4 regions of the Pseudomonas syringae pv. tomato str. DC3000 genome follow, and region 2 is predicted to be linked to each of the others. Evidence: predicted binding sites of a transcription regulator. Region 2 holds the regulator's gene; each other region holds the start of a gene.
What was found. The regulator FliA, encoded in region 2, starts transcription of late flagellar genes. The targets are predictions, from matches to a motif close to CTAAAGTTTNNNNNNNNNNNGCCGNTAA.
Positions count from the first base shown of each region.

Region 1: a site for FliA is predicted at 1,640-1,667, ahead of PSPTO_RS17025 (methyl-accepting chemotaxis protein). Genes of this name have one in related genera too.
Region 3: a site for FliA is predicted at 2,142-2,169, ahead of PSPTO_RS16965 (methyl-accepting chemotaxis protein). Genes of this name have one in related genera too.
Region 4: a site for FliA is predicted at 1,728-1,755, ahead of PSPTO_RS12845 (methyl-accepting chemotaxis protein). Genes of this name have one in related genera too.

Region 1 covers NC_004578.1:3,717,456-3,722,446, reverse strand. The annotation lists gene PSPTO_RS17030 (cellulase family glycosylhydrolase) at 80-1,294, opposite strand; gene PSPTO_RS17025 (methyl-accepting chemotaxis protein) at 1,895-3,523, shown strand; gene PSPTO_RS17020 (OprD family porin) at 3,818-4,991, opposite strand, start outside.
Region 2 covers NC_004578.1:2,162,845-2,167,835, reverse strand. The annotation lists gene PSPTO_RS10295 (chemotaxis protein CheA) at 1-730, opposite strand, end outside; gene PSPTO_RS10290 (protein phosphatase CheZ) at 764-1,549, opposite strand; gene PSPTO_RS10285 (chemotaxis response regulator CheY) at 1,569-1,943, opposite strand; gene fliA (RNA polymerase sigma factor FliA) at 2,196-2,936, opposite strand; gene fleN (flagellar synthesis regulator FleN) at 2,933-3,766, opposite strand; gene flhF (flagellar biosynthesis protein FlhF) at 3,882-4,991, opposite strand, start outside.
Region 3 covers NC_004578.1:3,703,670-3,708,660, reverse strand. The annotation lists gene PSPTO_RS16975 (sugar diacid recognition domain-containing protein) at 1-802, shown strand, start outside; gene PSPTO_RS16970 (glycerate kinase) at 913-2,052, shown strand; gene PSPTO_RS16965 (methyl-accepting chemotaxis protein) at 2,233-3,858, shown strand; gene PSPTO_RS16960 (AGE family epimerase/isomerase) at 3,982-4,991, shown strand, end outside.
Region 4 covers NC_004578.1:2,731,683-2,736,673, forward strand. The annotation lists gene PSPTO_RS12835 (substrate-binding domain-containing protein) at 1-300, shown strand, start outside; gene PSPTO_RS12840 (DNA/RNA non-specific endonuclease) at 693-1,643, opposite strand; gene PSPTO_RS12845 (methyl-accepting chemotaxis protein) at 1,795-3,591, shown strand; gene PSPTO_RS12850 (DUF6482 family protein) at 3,700-4,011, shown strand; gene PSPTO_RS12855 (RidA family protein) at 4,020-4,418, opposite strand; gene PSPTO_RS12860 (DNA topoisomerase III) at 4,484-4,991, opposite strand, start outside.

The sequences.
Region 1 (4,991 bases), 1.6 Mb from region 2:
CCTGATAAGAATCGGGAGCACAGCATCACGTTTCAATGGCGGGTCTGGAACATGAAGTTCATTAGGTACTTATGAAGGGTCAGTATTGATCTGACTTTGAAAATCCGACATGGTGGCGAAGTTTGCCATCCTGGAACTGATCCTTCCAGGGCAATATATCCGCACCCGCCGCTTTCAGTGCGGCAAGATTATCCCGCACGGCTTTAGTGGCGCCGTCTCTTTCTTCAAACTTGTCGCCTCCCAGCCAGTTGGCATTACCCACTTCGCCAATCTGAGGTTTATAGCCTGCATTTTGCAGTGCTTTTATCTCGTTGCCCAAGCGGGCAGAAGCGTCTGCACCACTGGCATATTCATGAATGCTGCCAATCAAGCCGGGGTTGCCTTTGCCGTTGGCCGCTTTTAATTGATCGGCGTATTTCACCAGGCCGCTCTCGGGGCCTGCAGTCAAACCACCTCCCCAGTTGCTGTCCTCCACAACGATGCTTCCCTTGTAGCCGGCGTTGCGTGCCGATTTGATCAGCGTACTTTCCATGTCAGCCCAGCCTTGGGTGGCTGATGTGCCACCTTCATTGAAAGTGTCCAATACGAAGCTGGAGTGACCGCCGAATTTTTTGACCACATTGCTGATGTCGGTCGAGGCCTGATTCAACTTGTCACCCGTCAGTACGCTTCCGCCACCACCGTTCGCGTTGTCACGAAATGTAAACTGGACTTTTACGCCTTGTTTATCCCCTTCATTAACCAATGCAGTGAGTTTATCCATCTCCTTGGTGTCCTGGATTTGATCGTGTGTCATCTGGATACGTAACGTCCCGCCGCCAATCCCTTTCAGGTCCTGAATCATTTTAGTGGCGGCTGCAGGTGTAGCGATGTCACCCGGATCCACATTGGCACCGCCATGCGAGCCAGTATCCGCATTGCTGGCATTTGGGGTCGGCCCCGAAACTTTCTCTTCGACAGTTACCGCGTTGCTCTGAAGTGCGTTTTTAGTCACTGCCGTTGCAACCTGCTGTTGACCGGCCGGAGCCGTGTCCGAGGGGGCGGCTGATTTCTGCAGTTGGGCGTTGCGGTTAAGCAATGCTTTTGTGTAAACCGGAGCAGTTTCCGGCGCCTCTGCGGGGCGTCCTGATGAATCGTATTTATGGCTGGCGGTATAGGTGTCAAGTTTTGACTGTCTGGTCGTAGGGGCATCATTGTTGCCAGCGTTCACGGGCAATGTGGCTTTGTTCGTTACAGCAGATTTTTCTGGCGCGGCCATCGAAAGGTCATAGGACCGGATTGAATTGATATTCATCGAGCGTCTCTTTCTGAGCGGGGGTTAAGTTCGGTGGCGATGCTAGAGATGGCAAAGGGCTATTTCAAGTGGTTAAAAATGCAACATGCAAGTTACGAGTGTGGTCGGCATGGTGAATGTCGGTAATCATTTAAAGAACTCGGGCGGGGATTAAATCATTGATTTTATTAGCGCTTGTGCGTGTTTTTCTTTTGATTTTTCAACGCTTGATAGCGTGCGCTTGGGCGTGATGTTATTTACGGGGTGAATGGATACTCATAAATAAAGTGCCCGTGGCGAATGAAAAGTCTTACTTTTTAGTGTGTTGAATTTTTGTTTTATTGATCAAAAGCCTGTGGCTTAATTGTCAGGGTTCTGGGTTGATTGTCGAAAATATTGCGCTGCGCTATTTGCCAGGATGCAGGGGGGTGGTCGCACGGATTGCTGAATCGCTAGTGTAAGCAAAAAAGTATCGATCACTTTGTTAAAAAGTACCGGCACGTTGCGTGTGAGGTTAAGTGCATCGTCGATGATTGAACCGTTGAGTAAATTTTTCTGGCATCACGGTGTGGTTGTTATCCCCGTGTGTGTCTTGTGCAGGCTGCATCAAGAGGAAGTTCTATGTATTTACGACGTTTTAAAATAGCCACGCGAACGTTGGCATGCTTTGCTGTCATGGTTTTGCTGGTCTTGGGTTTGGGTATTTTCAGCCTGGCACAGTTGTCCAGTATTCGTGCCAAAGGCCTTGAGATCGAAAACGACTCATTGCCCGGAATTGCCTTGGGCGACGCCATTGCTCTGGCGTTTTCAAACACGCGCTACGACGTAATGAAAATGTTATCCGCTCGCAGTGCCGATCAACTGGTTCAGGCGCGCGACGAGTTAATGCAGCGCGAATCAGTGTTCGCAAAAGCCATAGAGGCGTACCAGCCTTTCATCGATTCGCCGGGCGAGCGGGAGTTGATTGAGGGCGTGGACACTACGTTTAAAGACTACGCGCGACATGCCGAACAGGTTCACGCACTGATCACGGCAGGCCAGGAGGACGCAGGCCGTCTGCTGGCCTGGAATGAGATGGCAGGTATCGCAAAGTCCCTGATGGCGCAACTGGAAGGTCTGAAACAGCTCAACGATGCGTCGCAATCAGAAGCCAGCACCGGCGCCAGCCATACCTATGCCACTGCCAATCGGGTCACGTTGTTTACGATGGGGTCGGCGCTGCTGGTCACCCTGATCCTGGCCTGGCGGCTTACTGTCAGCCTGTCGGGACCGATTAGACAGGCGTTGGCGGCATCCGAAATGATTGCGGCGGGCGACCTTCGCATCGCGCACATTGAAAGCCTTGGCAGCGATGAGGCGGCCCTGTTACTGCAGTCGATAGTGCGGATGCGTGAAAACCTCAGAAACACGCTGAGCCATGTCGGGCAGGCGGCCGGACAAGTGTTCACGGCGACCGAAGAACTGAACATATTGATGCGCGATAACAACGCTGACCTGCGTGTTCAGAATAGCGAAATAGAGATGTCTGCTGCTGCGGTGACCGAGATGAGCCAAGCGGTACAGGAAGTCACGCGCAATGCTGTTTCCACTTCAGAAGAGTCAAAGGCGTCGGCTCGTGCTGCGCAAGAAGGGCAGGGGGAACTCGGTCTTACAGTCGGCTCAATCAAACAACTGACCGAGGATGTGCAGCAGGCTACCGATCAGGCACAACTGCTGGCCGTCAGAACACTGGAAATTTCAAAAGTTCTGGAGGTTATAAGGTCTGTTTCCGAGCAGACCAATCTGCTTGCCCTGAACGCAGCGATTGAAGCTGCCCGTGCGGGTGATGCCGGTCGAGGCTTTGCCGTTGTTGCAGATGAGGTGCGCGCGTTGGCTCACCGTACCAGTGATTCGACGCGGGAAATCGAGAGCATGATCGAGCACGTACAGCAAGGCACCCAAAACACCGTAGCGGCATTGTCGCTAAGCCGCGAGCAGGCGCATCGCACCAAAGCGCAGGCAGAATTGGCCAACGCAGCGTTGGCCTCTATCGCCAACTCGGTGATGATCATTGATGATCGCAACCTGGTAATCGCCAGCGCCTGCGAAGAGCAAACGCAAGTCGCCCGTGAGGTCGATAGCAACCTGGTGCGCATTCGAGACCTGGCGGCCCAGTCGGCAACTCGCGCGGACAAGACCGCCCACGCCAGTCAGCTACTCGCAGAACTTGCCAACGGCCTGAACGAAAGGTTGAGGCATTTTCAGTTGTAGCAAAACATAGTCTCGGCGCAGGCGCATTTCGGGGTTATGTTCCAGCAGGCGGCTGTTGGCTTCGTATTCGTAACTGACTTCACCGCGCAGTTGTCGAGGGTGCGGCCCAGTTCACAGGCAGGTCGTATTCGTGGCGGCGGTGGATTAAGTTGTAGGCGTGCTTGACGGCTCGCCTGGCAACCAGAGGGCATCCTTTCAGCCAGAGCGACTTTTTCAGAAAAGCCCTGGCGAGAAAAGTACCCTCAAAGACGCTTTCCTGCCTATACATGAACCGACAGCGTCGCCTGCAAGATGTCACAACACACTCAACGGGTACTCCACGATAACGCGCACTTCATCCAGGTTCTGCTCGAACTCGGTCGCTCGGGTCGTGGCCTGGCGGACGCGTACTGACAAGTCCTTCAGGGTTCCGGTCTGAAAGGTGTACCTGGCTTCGATGTTGCGCTCCCAGCGTTTCTGGTCGGTCAGCGGGTTGCCTTGTGCGTCACGGCGCATGTAGGTGTTGTTGGCGTTGGTATAGTCAGCGTCGGTACCTTTGCCGTAGCGGGTCATGAACGTAAGACCGGGCACGCCGTAGGGGGTCATGTCCAGGTTATAGGTGAGCATCCACGAGCGTTCTTTCGGCGAGTTGAAGTCGCTGTACTGGAGGGAGTTGGTCAGATAAATCGAGTCGGACAATCTCAGGTAGTCGAAGTCGTCATCGCCCTGGTTGCGCTGATGGGAAAGCGCCAGGCTGTGTGCGCCGTATTTCAGGTCGACACTGGCGCTCCATATGTCGTTGTCGAACTCGCCGAGCAGCCGTTTGCCTTCGTCGGTTGCGTTGTAGTAATTCAGGCTGCTGGTCAGCGACAGGTCGTCGTTGATCGGCAGCACGTAGGACACAGCCCCGTATTTCTGGTCCCACGCATCTTTCAGTCGGCTGGTGTATAGAGACAGATTCAGCCGGTTAGTGGCTTTGTAGTCACCGCCGAAATAGGCGAGCCAGGGTGAGTCGACCGGACCGGCATAGAACGTGGAAAAGCCTTCTTTCATGTCGCTTGAAGCAGGCTGACTCATCCCGTTTAGGCGACCGCCTTGCAAGGTCAGGCCCTTGAAACTGTCGTTGATAGCGGTCACGCCGCGAAAGCTTTCCGGCAGCAGACGGCTATCGCCGAAAGCGACAACGGGGGTTGTCGGGAAGACATCGCCTGCTCTGACGACAGTGTCGAACGCTCTGGCTTTCAGCGCGCCGCCGACTTTGGTGTATTCATTGCGGGCGTTGCCATCCGAATTGACGGGCATCACCGAGAAGGGTGTTTGAAGGCCGTTTCGGCCGTCGCCCGTATCCAGCTTGATACCGACCATCGCGAACGCATCCAGACCTACGCCGAGGGTGCCTTGGGTGAAGCCCGATTCAAAGCGCCCCATGATGCCGTGCGCCCAGGCTTCAGAGTAGCCGCTGCCGGTCGGGCTTGACTCACCATGACGA
Region 2 (4,991 bases):
CGTCGTCGGTTATTTCGTCGCCGGGCGCAGCCTTGCTGCTCTGGGCAGCAGGTGCAGGCGCTGGAGCAGCAGCAACATCGGCCGCAAACTTGCCCTTGCCGTGCAACTGGTCGAGCAGGGATTCGAACTCCTGATCGGTGATCTCGTCGCTGGCAGGCGCTGCAACGGCTGCTGCAACCGGAGCTGCAGGTACAGACACCGGATTTGAGCCATGCAACGAGTCGAGCAGTTGCTCGAACTCATCGTCGGTGATGTCATCGCCAGCGGCGGCTGATGCAGCTACCGGCGCGACAGCTTCGACCACCGGTTCAGGCTCGGGAGCGGCAACCTCGTCGGCAGATTGAGGCTCGGCCAGACGCGCCAGCGCCGCCAGCAGTTCCGGCGTCGCCGCAGTCACGTCAGTCCGTTCACGTACCTGGCCGAACATGCTGTTGACCGTGTCCAGAGCTTCCAGGACCACATCCATCAGTTCGGAATCAACGCGCCGCTCACCCTTGCGAAGGATGTCGAACACGTTCTCGGCGATGTGGCAGCACTCCACCAGCTCATGGAGCTGGAGGAAGCCGGCGCCGCCTTTTACAGTGTGAAAACCGCGAAAAATTGCATTGAGCAGATCAGCATCATCCGGTCGGCTTTCCAGCTCGACCAATTGTTCTGACAACTGCTCCAGAATTTCGCCGGCCTCTACCAGAAAATCCTGAAGGATCTCTTCATCGGCGCCGAAGCTCATGGGGTGCTCCCTAAAATTAACCGTCAACAGACCTTAGAAGCCGAGGCTCGATAGCAGATCGTCTACATCATCCTGTCCGGATACGACGTCTTCACGTTTATCGGCATGAATCTGCGGACCTTCACCCTTGTCGAGATGTTTTTTAGGATCTTTTTCAGCAAGGATGGATTCTTCGTCATGTTCGATGCCAGCGAAGCGATCGACATGGCTGGCCATGAGCACCAGCTTGAGCAAATTGCCCTCTACTTCGGTCACCAGTTGCGTGACGCGCTTGATCACCTGACCGGTGAGGTCCTGGTAATCCTGAGCAAGCAGAATATCGTTGAGGTGCGCGGAAACCGTATGGCTTTCCTTCTCGGTACGCGTCAGAAAACCATCGACGCGCTTGGCCAGTTCACGAAACTCTTCGGCACCGATTTCGCGACGCATGAAGCGTCCCCAGTCTTCGCTCAACGCCTTGGCGTCGGAACTCAGACCATTCATGATCGGCGTGCTTTCCTCGACCAGATCCATCGTACGGTTGGCCGCGTTCTCGGTCAGCCTGACGACGTAGGAAAGACGCTCCGTCGCGTCCGTGATCTGCGACACCTCTTCGGCCTGAGGCATATGCGGATCAATGTGGAAATTGACGATTGCACTGTGCAACTCACGCGTCAGCTTGCCCACTTCCTGATAAAGGCCGCGGTCACGGGTCTGATTGAGCTCATGGATCAGCTGCACAGCTTCGCCGAAACGGCCTTTTTCAAGGCTGGTGACGAGTTCCTGTGCGTGTCTTTTTAAGGTCGACTCAAAGTCGGCCATCGAATCATTGTTATCCATAGCGCCCTCACGGCATGCATCAGCTATTGACGCGTTCAAAGATCTTTTCGATCTTCTCTTTCAGCGCTTGAGCCGTGAATGGCTTGACTACATAACCGTTCACCCCGGCCTGGGCAGCTTCAATGATCTGCTCACGCTTGGCTTCGGCAGTAACCATCAGTACAGGAAGGCTTTTGAGACGATCGTCCGCACGGACCTGACGCAACAAGTCGATACCGGTCATGCCAGGCATGTTCCAGTCCGTCACCAGAAAGTCAAAGGCACCGCTCTGCAGCATCGGCAATGCGGTCAGACCGTCATCCGCTTCAGATGTGTTGGTAAACCCCAGATCACGCAACAGATTCTTGATGATCCGCCGCATCGTTGAGAAGTCATCAACGATGAGGATTTTCATGTTCTTGTCCAATTCGACCTCCAAGCAGTCTTTAACGCGTTCAGCACCTGAACACGCTGTTCACTCAATACTGGCACAGCACACCCCCAGCTATACGAAACGACGACGGGCTTGGCACAACGACAGTCAAGACTGCGACTAAAGCCCATCGAGACATTGCCCGACAGGCCCTTGCCTCGTCTATCCTGCTACCACGTAACGCTTTGCACAGCCGGCATGCAGACAACGCACGACAAACGTCGCGCACTGCCGTCAACGCGCTCGCCACTCCCCCAAACGCCCTCGCAAACGAGCTGCGCACTGGCTGTGTAACTGACTGACTCGAGATTCGCTGACACCAAGAACCTCTCCGATTTCCTTGAGGTTCAGCTCTTCGTCGTAGTACAGCGCCAACACCAGACGCTCGCGCTCTGGCAAATTGGCAATTGCATCGGCCAACGCTGCCTGGAAGCGCTCGTCTTCCAGGTCGCGTGATGGCTCAAGCGAACCGCTTGCGCCGTCCTCGTGCAGCCCTTCATGATCGCCGTCCTGCAGCAGGTCGTCGAAACTGAAGAGGCGGCTGCCCAAGGTGTCATTCAAAATCCCGTAATAATCATCAAGACTCAACTGGAGTTCGGCCGCAACCTCGTGATCTTTAGCGTCACGACCGGTTTTAGCTTCAATTGCGCGAATTGCGTCACTGACCATACGGGTATTGCGGTGAACCGAGCGAGGTGCCCAGTCCCCCTTGCGAACCTCATCGAGCATTGCACCACGAATGCGAATACCGGCATAGGTCTCGAAACTCGCACCCTTGGTGGAATCATACTTGGTGGAAACCTCGAGCAGGCCGATCATACCAGCCTGAATCAGATCCTCGACCTGCACACTGGCCGGCAAGCGCGCCAGCAGATGATAAGCGATACGCTTGACCAGCGGCGCATAACGCTCGATCAACTCGTACTGCGAATTACGGGAGGTTTTGCTGTACATCTGGTAGCCGCTCGCAGTCATTGCACAGGCCCCGCACTGGTCTGGTGAACGAGTCGCTCAACGAAGAACTCGAGATGACCCCGCGGGTTGGCTGGCAACGGCCAGGTATCAACCTTCTGGGCAATGGCCTTGAAAGCCAGCGCACATTTGGAACGCGGGAATGCTTCGTAGACGGCACGCTGCTTTTGTACCGCCTTGCGCACGCACTCGTCGTACGGCACGGCACCTACATATTGCAGGGCAACATCAAGAAAACGATCAGTCACTTTGGTGAGTTTGGCGAACAGGTTGCGTCCTTCCTGCGGGCTCTGGGCCATGTTGGCCAGCACCCGGAAACGGTTCATGCCGTAGTCGCGATTGAGCAGTTTGATCAGGGCGTACGCATCGGTGATCGACGTGGGCTCGTCGCACACCACCAGCAGCACTTCCTGAGCGGCGCGCACGAAGCTGACCACCGACTCGCCGATACCGGCAGCGGTATCGATCACCAGCACATCGAGGTTGTCGCCAATCTCGCTGAACGCCTGAATAAGGCCGGCATGCTGGGCCGGTGACAGGTGCACCATGCTCTGGGTGCCAGAGGCCGCAGGCACGATACGAACCCCGCCCGGCCCCTGCAACAGAACGTCGCGCAACTCACAGCGACCCTCTATCACATCGGCAAGCGTGCGTTTAGGCGTCAGCCCAAGCAGAACGTCGACATTGGCCAGGCCAAGATCGGCATCCAGCAGCATGACGCGCCGGCCAAGCTCGGCGAGGGCCAGTGATAGGTTCACTGACACGTTAGTCTTACCGACGCCACCTTTGCCACCGGTCACCGCGATAACCTGTACGGGATGCATGCTGCCCATGTTATTTCTTTACCTTGTCTTGCGTAGACCGAAACCACATCAAGGGCTGCACGTTCGCAAATGAACACCGCATGGCAGACCGTTGACGCAGGGACATTCCAAAAATATCCATCACTTAACCCACTCTCTTGCCAGGGGTGTGATAGAGGTCAGCAAACATATCCGCCATCGCTTCCTCGCTAGGCTCATCCTGCATCTGCACACTCACCGCACGACTCACCAGTTGATGACGTCGTGGAGTGTGCAGGTCATCAGGAATACGTGGACCGTCCGTGAGGTAGGCCACCGGTAACTCGTGACTGATCGCCAGGCTCAGGACTTCGCCCAGGCTGGCTGTTTCATCAAGCTTGGTCAGAATGCATCCGGCCAGGCCACACCGTTTGTAACTGTGATACGCAGCGGTCAGCACCTGCTTCTGGCTGGTCGTCGCCAGCACCAGGTAGTTACGTGATTTGATGCCGCGCCCTGCCAGGCTTTCAAGCTGCATGCGCAGCGCAGGATCACTGGCCTGCAGCCCGGCGGTATCGATCAGCACCACGCGCTTGCGCAGCAAAGGCTCCAGCGCCTGAACCAGCGACTGGCCCGGATCGACATGGGTGACCGGCACGTTGAGGATGCGCCCAAGAGTCTTGAGCTGTTCCTGCGCGCCGATGCGGAAACTGTCCATACTGACCAGGGCGATATTCTGCGGGCCGTACTTCAACACATAACGTGCCGCCAGTTTGGCCAGAGTGGTGGTCTTGCCCATACCGGCAGGACCGACCATGGCAATCACTCCGCCCTCTTCCAGCGGCTCGATGTCCGGTACAGCAATCATGCGGGCCAGATGGGCCAGCAACATGCGCCAGGCCTGACGAGGCTCGTCGATGTCCGGGATCATCGACAGCAGATCGCGAGACAGCGGGCCGGACAGGCCGACGCGTTGCAGACGGCGCCACAGGTTGGCCTGCTGCGGACGGCTGCCTTGTAGCTGGTTCCAGGCAAGGGAGCCGAGCTGGACTTCCAGCAGCTCGCGCAGGCCGTTCAATTCAGAGCGCATCGAGTCAAAGGCACGCTGACCGCCAGCAGGCTCTGCAGCCGGTGCGGGAGCGTAGGCAAACGGGCGTGGCGGCTCTTCGAGCGTCGGTTCGATATGCGTGTCGGCAGCACTGACCGGCTTGCCGGAAAACAGCTGAAGGTTGATCGACGCATCGCTGTCGCTACGGTTGTTCAGTTCGGCCTGAGC
Region 3 (4,991 bases), 1.5 Mb from region 2:
CGAGGTCCGGGTCTATGGCGAATTGGTGAAGATGACGGCTGAAATGCTCATGGAGCAACGTCGCCAGCAAGCCGACCTGCAATGGCGCGCGCAACGCAGTGAAGACCTGCTGGCTCGGCTGCTGTTGGCTGATTGCCCAGAAAGTCTGGTGGACGAAGCGCGGCAATTGGGCCTGCAACCGCATTTGCCGCGTCAGGCGGTGCTCATCCAGCTGGACGCACCAGGGGCGTTCGCCAGTCAGATTGCAACCTGGCTTGGCTCGCGTTACGCCGACAGTTGGTGCGTGCTGCGTGAGCCCACGTTGCTGTATTGGTGCCGCGCGGTGGGCAAGGAACGTGACGACGGCGTGCTGCTCAAGCAATTGGATGAGCACGGCTGGCCAGTCCTGCGCATGGCCACAGTGGGTCAATCTCCGGATTTGCCCACATTGCGCAATGCCTGCGCGGCGGCGCGCGATCTGCTGGACTACGCCACTCAGGCCAGACCGGGGCAACGCATTCTGCGTCTGGAGGCGCACCGTCTGCCGGTGCTGTTCTGGCGCTACCGCCATGACTGGCTGGCCGAAGAAGTGGCCGAGCCGATTGGCCGTTTGCACAATCATGTGCAACTGCTCGACACCCTGTGCAAATGGTTCGAGTACAGCGGCGAAAGCCAGGCCTGCGCCGAGGCCCTGGGCATTCATCGCAACAGCCTGCGCTACCGACTGGAGAAAATAGCCGAACTGACGGGCTGCGATCCCTACAAGACCGATGACCTGCTGCGCCTGTATCTGGGCGCGCAGATGATGGCTCGTCATGAATAAAAAGGTTTTTTGGTCAAATGCCCGATTGCCGATGCTGATCATTGTGCGCAGGGCAGGCGGCGAAACCGGGCCGGGATGAGAACATTCGGTATCGGATATGGAGAACAACAATGAAAATAGTCATCGCCCCCGACTCGTTCAAAGACAGCCTCAGCGCCCAAGCGGTGGCCGACGCCATCGCCAGCGGCCTTGCCGAAGTCTGGCCGCACGCAGAATTGATCAAATGCCCAATGGCTGACGGCGGGGAGGGCACCATCGAGGCATTGCTGGCGGCTTGCAACGGCGAACTGATGAGTGCCAGGGTCAATGGCCCGCTGGGGCAGCCGGTCGAAGCACAGTGGGGATGGCTGGCAGAAAGCCGGACCGCAATCATTGAAATGGCCATGGCCAGCGGCTTGCAATTACTCACCCTTGAGCAGCGCGATGCCTGTGTCACCAGCACCGCAGGCACCGGGCAGTTGATTCTTGTGGCGCTGGACGCCGGAGCCCGGCGCATCATTCTGGCAATCGGTGGCAGCGCAACCAATGACGGCGGCAGCGGCATGCTCGCGGCATTGGGCGCACGCTTTCTCGATGCCGACCACCAGCCGTTGCCGCCCGGCGGCCTGGCGCTTGCGAATCTCGCCCGCATCGACCTGAGCGGTTTCGATCCACGTCTGTCCGGGATGCGCGTCGAAATTGCCGCCGATGTCGACAATCCGCTGTGCGGGCCGAACGGCGCTTCGCACATCTTCGGCCCGCAGAAAGGGGCATCGCCCGAGCAGGTTATCGCGCTGGACGCAGCGCTTGGCTGTTTCGCCGATCATTCGGCGCATATCCTCGGCCTGGACCAGCGCAACAGCCCCGGCAGCGGTGCGGCAGGTGGAATGGGGTTTGCCGCTAAAGCGTATCTGAATGCCTCGTTTCGTCCCGGCGTCGAAGTGGTTGCCGACCTGACCGGGCTGGAGCAGGCGTTGATCGGTGCCGATCTGGTGATTACCGGCGAAGGTCGTTTCGACGCGCAAACCCTGCGTGGCAAGACGCCTCTGGGTGTGGCGCGGGTTGCGCAGCGCCAGCGCGTGCCGGTGCTTGTGCTGGCCGGTACGCTGGGCGAGGGTTACGAGCAGCTTTACCAGCACGGCATCAGCGCAGCCTTTGCGCTCACCAGCGGGCCGATGAGCCTTGAGCAGGCGTGCCGCGATACCCGTCGTTTGCTGCATGACCGCGCACGTGATGTGGCGCGGGTCTGGCAACTGGCGGCTCGTCACTGAGTGCGTCCCTGGAGGCACCGTCTGAACAGGACAATTCGGCAAGCGCGCGTGGTTTGTCGAGTAAAAACCCTAAATGATTGCTGACCGCTCTCAAGAGTTGTAGGACATGGGCGATACGCTGGCGGTTGTCTGACAACTTCCCGTCAAACACTGCCCTCCAAATAAAAAAGAGCCCTGGCCATGAACTTACGCAAACTCACTATCGCTCGTCGTGCCGGTCTGGGTTTTACCCTCATTTCCCTGTTGGTCGCATTGCTCGGCTGGTTTGCGTTGGCGCAGATGTCGACCATTCGCCAGAGCGAAGTGGCCGTCGAAACCAATTGGCTGCCAAGCATGCGAGTGGTCAATGATATCCGTGAAATCATGCTGCGCATCCGGACCATCTCCCTGCGCATGGCACTGGACACCGACCCTGCGAGCATTCCGACCTATCGCGGGCAACTGGACGTGCGTCTGGGCGACCTGAACAAGAAGCTGGACACCCTCAAGACCTTCGTCGACACCCCTGAAGAAAAGACCCTGAATGATCAGTTTCTGGTGACCATGGGCCAATACCGCACGGCGCTGGATCGCTCTTTCGTGCTGGCAGGCCAGGGCGACAGTGCCGGGCTGAACAAGCTGCTGCTGATCGACATGAAGCAGATTGTCGACGGCTCCGGCAAGCAGCTCAATGACCTGGCCGATTTCTATGTCACCAAGGTCGATGCCGAAGGCAAGTCGGCCGAGGCCCAGTACGACAAATCGCGCGATATCGTGATTATCTTCGTGGCCCTCGCTGCGCTGTGCACCATTGGCCTGGCGCTGTGGCTGACGCGTAGTATCGTCAGCCCGTTGCAGCGCGCAGTGACCGCTGCCGAGCAGGTTGCCGCAGGTGATCTGACGCACAGCATCGAGGTCGACGGCGAAGATGAAGTCACTCGCCTGTTGCGCGCCCTGGCATTGATGCAGGGCAACTTGCGTGACGCCATGCGTCATATCGGCAGTTCGGCCACGCAACTGGCCTCGGCCGCCACCGAACTCAACTCGGTCACCGAGGACAGCTATCGCGGGCTCAACCAGCAGAACGCCGAGATCGATCAGGCAGCCACTGCCATCAATGAAATGACTTCGGCAGTGGAAGAGGTGGCACGCAACGCAGTGTCCACCTCGGATGCTTCCAGCCAGTCCAGCAACTCGGCGCAGGCGGGCCAGACGCGGGTGATCGAGACCGTGCAGTCGATCGAGATACTGACCGATAACGTGCAGGCCACTTCAACGCTGGTGCAAAACCTGGCCAATCAGTCGCAGGACATTGGCAAGGTGCTGGATGTGATTCGTTCGATTGCCGAGCAGACCAATCTGCTGGCACTCAACGCAGCGATCGAAGCGGCGCGCGCCGGTGAGTCGGGGCGGGGCTTTGCGGTGGTGGCCGATGAAGTGCGGGCACTGGCGCATCGCACCCAGCAGTCAACGCTGGAAATCGACTCGATGGTCAATGCCATGCGCAGCGGTTCTGCCCAGGCGCTGGAATCGATGAACACCAGCCGCGAGCGCGCCAGCTCGACATTGTCGCTGGCCAAGGGCGCAGGCGAATCGCTGAGTGAAATTACTTCATCGATCAATCAGATTTCCGAGCGCAATCTGGTGATTGCCAGCGCGGCTGAAGAGCAGGCGCAAGTGTCGCGTGAAGTTGACCGCAACATCGTCAATATTCGTGATCTGTCCATGCAATCGACCCAGGGTGCCAACCAGATCAGCGCATCAAGCCATGAACTGTCGCGTCTGGCAGCGGACCTGAACCAGGTGGTCTTACGCTTCAAGGTGTAAAACCCTACATTGATACAGGTTGTGTCCGCTTGCCGACGAACGACCGGACGCGCATTATGCCCTCGGTCAAAACGACCTCCGGTACAGTCGGCACAACCTTATCGAAGGGGGCGGCATCGCGTCATGGACAATAATAATCACACTTTCAGCAGTTGGCTGCGCTCGCCAGCCCATCATCAATGGCTGGCACTGGAAGGCAACCGCCTGTTGGCCTTCGCCAAGGCATCCAGGCTGGAAAACGGCTTTGGCAGTCTTGACGACTACGGACGTCTGATGGTTGGTGCCACGGCCGAAACCATGAACACTGCACGCATGACTCACTGTTTTGCCATGGCCCATGCGCAAGGCATACCCGGCTGCGCCGCGCTGGTCGATCACGGGGTCGCCGCACTCAGCGGTCCGCTGCGCGATGCCGAGCACGACGGCTGGTTCAGCGCCGCACCCGAAGACGGCGGCAAGACCGACAAGCAGGCCTATCTGCACGCGTTCGTCGCGCTGGCCGCCAGCTCTGCGGTGGTGGCGGGGCGCCCTGGCGCTCAGGCGCTGCTGTCCGACGCCATTCAGGTCATCCAGACGCATTTCTGGAGCGAGCAGGAAGGCGCCATGCGCGAGTCGTTCGCGCAGGACTGGAGCCATGAAGAAGCCTATCGCGGCGCCAACAGCAACATGCACAGCACCGAAGCCTTTCTAGCGCTGGCCGACGTGACCGGCGATGCACAATGGCTCGATCGGGCGTTGAGCATTGTCGAGCGAGTAATCCATCAGCAGGCCGGGGCGAACAACTTTCAGGTCATCGAGCACTTCACCCAGGGCTGGCAACCGTTGCCCGACTACAACCATGACAACCCGGCCGACGGTTTCCGGCCTTTCGGCACCACGCCGGGGCATGCGTTCGAGTGGGCAAGGCTGGTGTTGCATCTTGAGACGGCGCGTCGTCACGCCGGGCGTTCCAGCCCCGACTGGCTGCTCGAAGATGCCCGTCAGCTGTTCGCCAATGCCTGCCGCTACGGCTGGGACGTGGACGGCGCACCAGGCATCGTTTATACCCTCGACTGGGGCAACAAACCGGTGGTTCGCCATCGTCTGCACTGGGTTCACTGCGAAGCCGCTGCGGCTGCCGCTGCGTTGTTGCA
Region 4 (4,991 bases), 570 kb from region 2:
GACTTCTCGATCGTCGCCGCCAACAACGACGAAATGGCCATTGGCGCGATCATGGGCCTGGAGAAGGCTGGCAAGAATGCCAAGGACTATCTGGTGGGCGGCATCGACGGCACCCCGGACGGATTGAAGCTGATGGCCGAAGGCAAGATGGCCGTGAGCGTGTTTCAGGACGCCGTCGGCCAGGCCAACGGTGCGGTTGATGCGGCACTGAGTATGGCGCGTGGCGAAACACTGGCATCCCCGGTGATTTGGGTGCCGTTCAAACTCATTACCCCGGAGAACCGGCAGGAATTCGAGTAAGGTTGAGTGGAAGACGTTTCTGGCTTGTGAGTGTTGCACAATGTCATGCCTTGCTTGTATTCACCGCATGTAAAAGCGCTTTTTAGATCAGTGTTTATTGAAGCGGACGGGCGACGCTTCGCTCGTCCGCGAACTGCCGGGAACCGGCAGCAAAAACGGCCGTCTCGGTTTACCAGACACAGCCGAGGTGGCATGTTTCAGTGCCGCTTCGCAACCCATCGCGGGCAAGCGAATAGGTCTGTACATTCACAAATGCTCTACCGCCCGAAACATAGCCTTCGCGAACAAGCGAAGCGTTGCCCGGTACGCTCCCGCGCCCTCCGGGCAGAAGCACGTTATTTGGCGCTTCGACAAAAGCCCCGCTCTTCGGGCTCGTCGGCGTAGGCAGTGCCCTAGACGCGAATATCCTGCGGCCCGCGTATCCGTGCTTCGATTCGCGTGCCGGTCAGGCGTTCTTCGTTGGAGAAACCGTCGTAGCCAGCCAGCGCTCCGAAATGTATGCCGGTGAGCTGCTCGATCTGCAAGACGCTGCGTTGCCAGGTTTTGAGCTGGCCGAACATGATGTCCAACTGACCCAGCTCGCGGCTCTGGTCGATCATGTAGGCGCTGGCCGAAGGCTTACCGTCGTCGCCGACAAACGCCACGACCTTCCAGAATGCCAAGGGCACCCTTATGTTCCGGTAACTGCGGTCGTCGTCGCGCAGCACCGGCCCGCTGAACACCGTTACCCGGGATTTCCAGCGACGGGTGTTGTCGAGAATGTAATCCTCAAGCTCCAGCCAGGTTTTTTGATTGAACGCCGCCATCTGCGGCGAACAGTTGGTGAAATGAAACGTGTCGCTGTTGGCCACTTCGGCTTCCTTGCCCCAGTTGGGGTCTTGGCGCCTGACCAGATGGCCGCGATCCAGCAAGTTGTCGGCGTAGACGCTTTCACCGATTTGCGCCTCGGCGGGCAATCTACCGTCGAAAGACCACGCATCCTTGCCCCGCTTGACCTCAACACTGCTGGCACCATCGATATTGACGCCGACGTACAGCGCCAGGCGTCGACTGCGCGACATGGTGATGGAAAAGTGCGTGTAATCAAGGCGATTGCCGGTGTTGTCCAGCGGATAGACATCGGCTGCCAGCTCGGCGTCGACCGCAGGCCAGGGCACCACGAAATCTCCGAGGAAGTTTTCGGCGTAACCCTGACGCTTTTTCAGTTCGCTCGCAGGGGTGGTACGTGGTGCAGCCAGTGTCTGTGGTTGCTGCGCAAGCAATGCGGCCGGCACGTTTAAAGGCTTGAGGTCGGCGAGGCGGGGGCGGTAGGCAAGGTCGATTTTGAGTTTCTTGTCAGGCACGGTGATTGCTCCTGCAGTGGGCGTGAGTTTTGTTACAGTTGACCATAGACGCGTTACAGGTCGACGTCAGGCCAGACACATGCGCTAAAGCTTTGGCCTCGACGGGCGTTAACCATCGCAAGGGAACAACCTTCCACCCCAGGAGCGCTGCATGCAAACGTTAAAGGCCTTATACGAGTCAGTCGAAAAGCAGTTCTTCGACACACTGACCAAAAAGCTCTCAAGCCTTTTTCTGCTGGTGCTGGTCAGCGCTCTGCTGTACTGGGTGGCCTTGAACATTCGCGCCGACATCATGCTGCAATTACACGGCTCATCACTGGACGCCGCCGCGCTGGGTCAGATTCAGGGCCGGCTTGATGTCCTCAGCAACGCCATCCTGCTAAGCACGCTGTTTACGCTGGCCATGGTCAGCTTCATGGTCTGGTATTTCCGCCATCTGATCGTGCGCCCTGTCATGTTCATGACGCGTGCTCTCGAAGAGGTCGCCAGTGGCGAGGGCGATCTGTCCCGAGACCTGCCCTTGCTGACCCACGACGAAATTCGCGTGCTGGCCAGCACCTGCAATCGCTTTCTGGCCAAGCAGCGCGAGGTCATCAGCAGTATTCAGGGGCTGACTGTGCAGATCGCAGTCGAATCGGCACGCTCGCTGAAAAACATCAGTGATTCCAGTGACAGCGCCACCGATCAGGCGCGTTTTGCCAGGGAAGTCATGGACCAGAGCAACATGGCCGTGGGCAGCATCGAAGATGTTTCGCAACAGACTCAGGGTATCTCCAGCACCACTGCGCAGAACCTGAGCATGGCACGCGACTCGTACGCCGAACTGCTGGAAGTGACCGGTAACATCAGTCAGATATCCAGCAACCTCAATGAGTTCGGTACGCTGGTGTCGGGGTTGAACGAGCGTTCATCGAGCATCAAATCCATCGTCGGGCTGATCCAGCAGATTTCTTCGCAAACCAACCTGCTGGCGCTCAATGCCGCCATCGAAGCGGCGCGAGCCGGGGAGAGCGGGCGCGGGTTTGCCGTAGTGGCGGACGAGGTGCGCACCCTGGCGCAGAACGTCAGTAAAGCGACTGACGATATTTCCCGGAACATCGATGCGATGCTTCAGGAAGTCAGCTCCACTCACGAACAGACCATCCAGATCAGCCACAGCGCTCGGGAAACCCAACGGGTGGTAGAGCGTGCATCCGGCCATTTCGAGAGCATGATCGGTGATTTCGAGTCGACCAATGACAAGCTGGCCGACATTGCCACGCATATCCAGCAATTTGCGACGACCAACACCGGCATCAACGAGCGGGTAACGCGCATCTACTCCGACAGCCAGGCGATCGATCAGCGCATGCAGCACTCCGCGACCGCAACCCGTGACCTGTCCGGTGTCGCCGAGCAGGTTCAGGCCCTGCTGGGGCGTTTCGTGCTTGGGCATGGCGAACTGGACGCTGCGATCACTCGCGCCAGCCAGTGCCGGGATATTTTGCAGGTACGCCTGGCGGAACTGCACAAACAAGGCGTCAACCTGTTCGATCAGAGCTACAAGCTGATTCCCGGCACCGACCCTAAACAATACACGACCAGCTACACCGACCGTTTCGCGCAGATCTGCCAGGAAGAATGCGACAAGCTGACCAAAGGCACGCGGGGCGGCAAAGTCACGTTTATCGTCGACAGCAAAGGTTATTGCCCGGTCAACAACAGTTGGGTGTCACTGAAACCGACCGGCGACCGCGCCATCGACCTGCCCGTGTGCCGCAACAAACGGATGTTCTCCGACCCCATAGGTTTGCGTGCCGCCAGTAACAAACAACGCTTCCTGCTACAGACCTACTTGCGTGACACCGGCGAGATCATGACCGAAATCGACGTGCCGTTTTTCTTTGAAGGACGCCACTGGGGCAACTTGCGGATGGGTTTCGATGCGGCGCTGCTGTTGGGCAAATAGTACGAACGTTGGTTGAGCCAGAACGCAGGCTTGTAATACGAAGGAACGTTCGGCCATATCAAGGCTCAACTTCTACAAGGCGCTGACTTCCAGAACGCCAACGGAGGTGTGACTTTGAACATTCAAGACCTGACAAAACACGTAAAGGACAAGAAGGTTGATGAACTCGATCTGATCTCCATGGAAGGCGGTTCCTACGTGCTCCACGCACTGGTGAACGGCAAGTCTGTGCCGGTACAGGGCTCGACCGGCGAGCCCCTGCACGTTGCTTCGCTGGAAGAGGCGCGCAAGGTGCTTTCGGCGGTGCCTGACGTAAAACTGTTCATGACCCAGGCGGTGGCGCATGACGAGATGGTTGGCCTCGACAGTGTTCAGCCTGAATCGTCACGCCATGAGATACCGCTGCGCTCCAGCCTTTGATCGCGGTGTCAGGCGCTGCGCCTGACCGCGATGCATTTGATCTCCAGCAACAGGCCGGGATGTGCCAGCTCCGCAACGCCGATGCAGGTCCAGGCACACTGACCGCGCGGGAAGATGCGATTCTTCACGTCGCGGAACACCGGCATATGTTCGCTCATGGCAACGTGATAGGTGGTCATGTCCACGATATCGTCGAACGTGCAGCCGCCTTCGGCCAGCACCGTGCGCAGGTTCTCCCAACAGGCAATGAACTGTGCCTCCGGGTTGAGGATGACTTCCATGTCCCGGGTGCGTCCTACCTGGCCGGCACAGTACAGCGTGTCACCCACCCTGACTGCCGGTGCGTAACCGGCGCGGTCCATGATTGACTGCAGGGTAGGTGGGACGATGATTTCGCGATCTGACATGTGTAACACCTGTTTGTAACGTCTGAATGTGTAGAGCTCAAGCTGATTGGGCATCATCCTGCCGCTCAGCCCTTGACCGTCGGTTTGGCGGCGCGCCGAGGCTTTTTCGCTGCGGTGCCTGTGGCAGCGTTCGCTGCCTTGGTCGAGGTCGCAGCCCCGCGCTTGGCGGTCTTGCGTTTTTTCTTCCACGGCGGCGCAACGCCTGCCGGGCTGGCCGGGCCGCTGATGGTCATGCGCATGCCGACACAGCGGCTGACCTGCTTGCTCATCCACGCTGCCTGCTTGGCGACGAACTCTTCAAGGCTCATTTCGCCGCTCTGGACCATGTCCAGTGCCTGCTCCCATATGGCCGTGGTGCCGGGGTCGGCAATAGCGCGCGGGACGGCGTCGATCAGGCTGAAGGCTGCCGGCGTGGCGCACAACGCCTTGCCTTGTTTGGTCAGATAGCCGCGGTCCAGCAGCCCCTGAATGATCCCCGCTCGAGTGGCTTCGGTGCCGATGCCGGTGGTGTCCTTGAGTTTTTGCTTGAGCAGCGGGTCTTCTACCAGCTTGGCGACGTTTTTCATGGCCTTG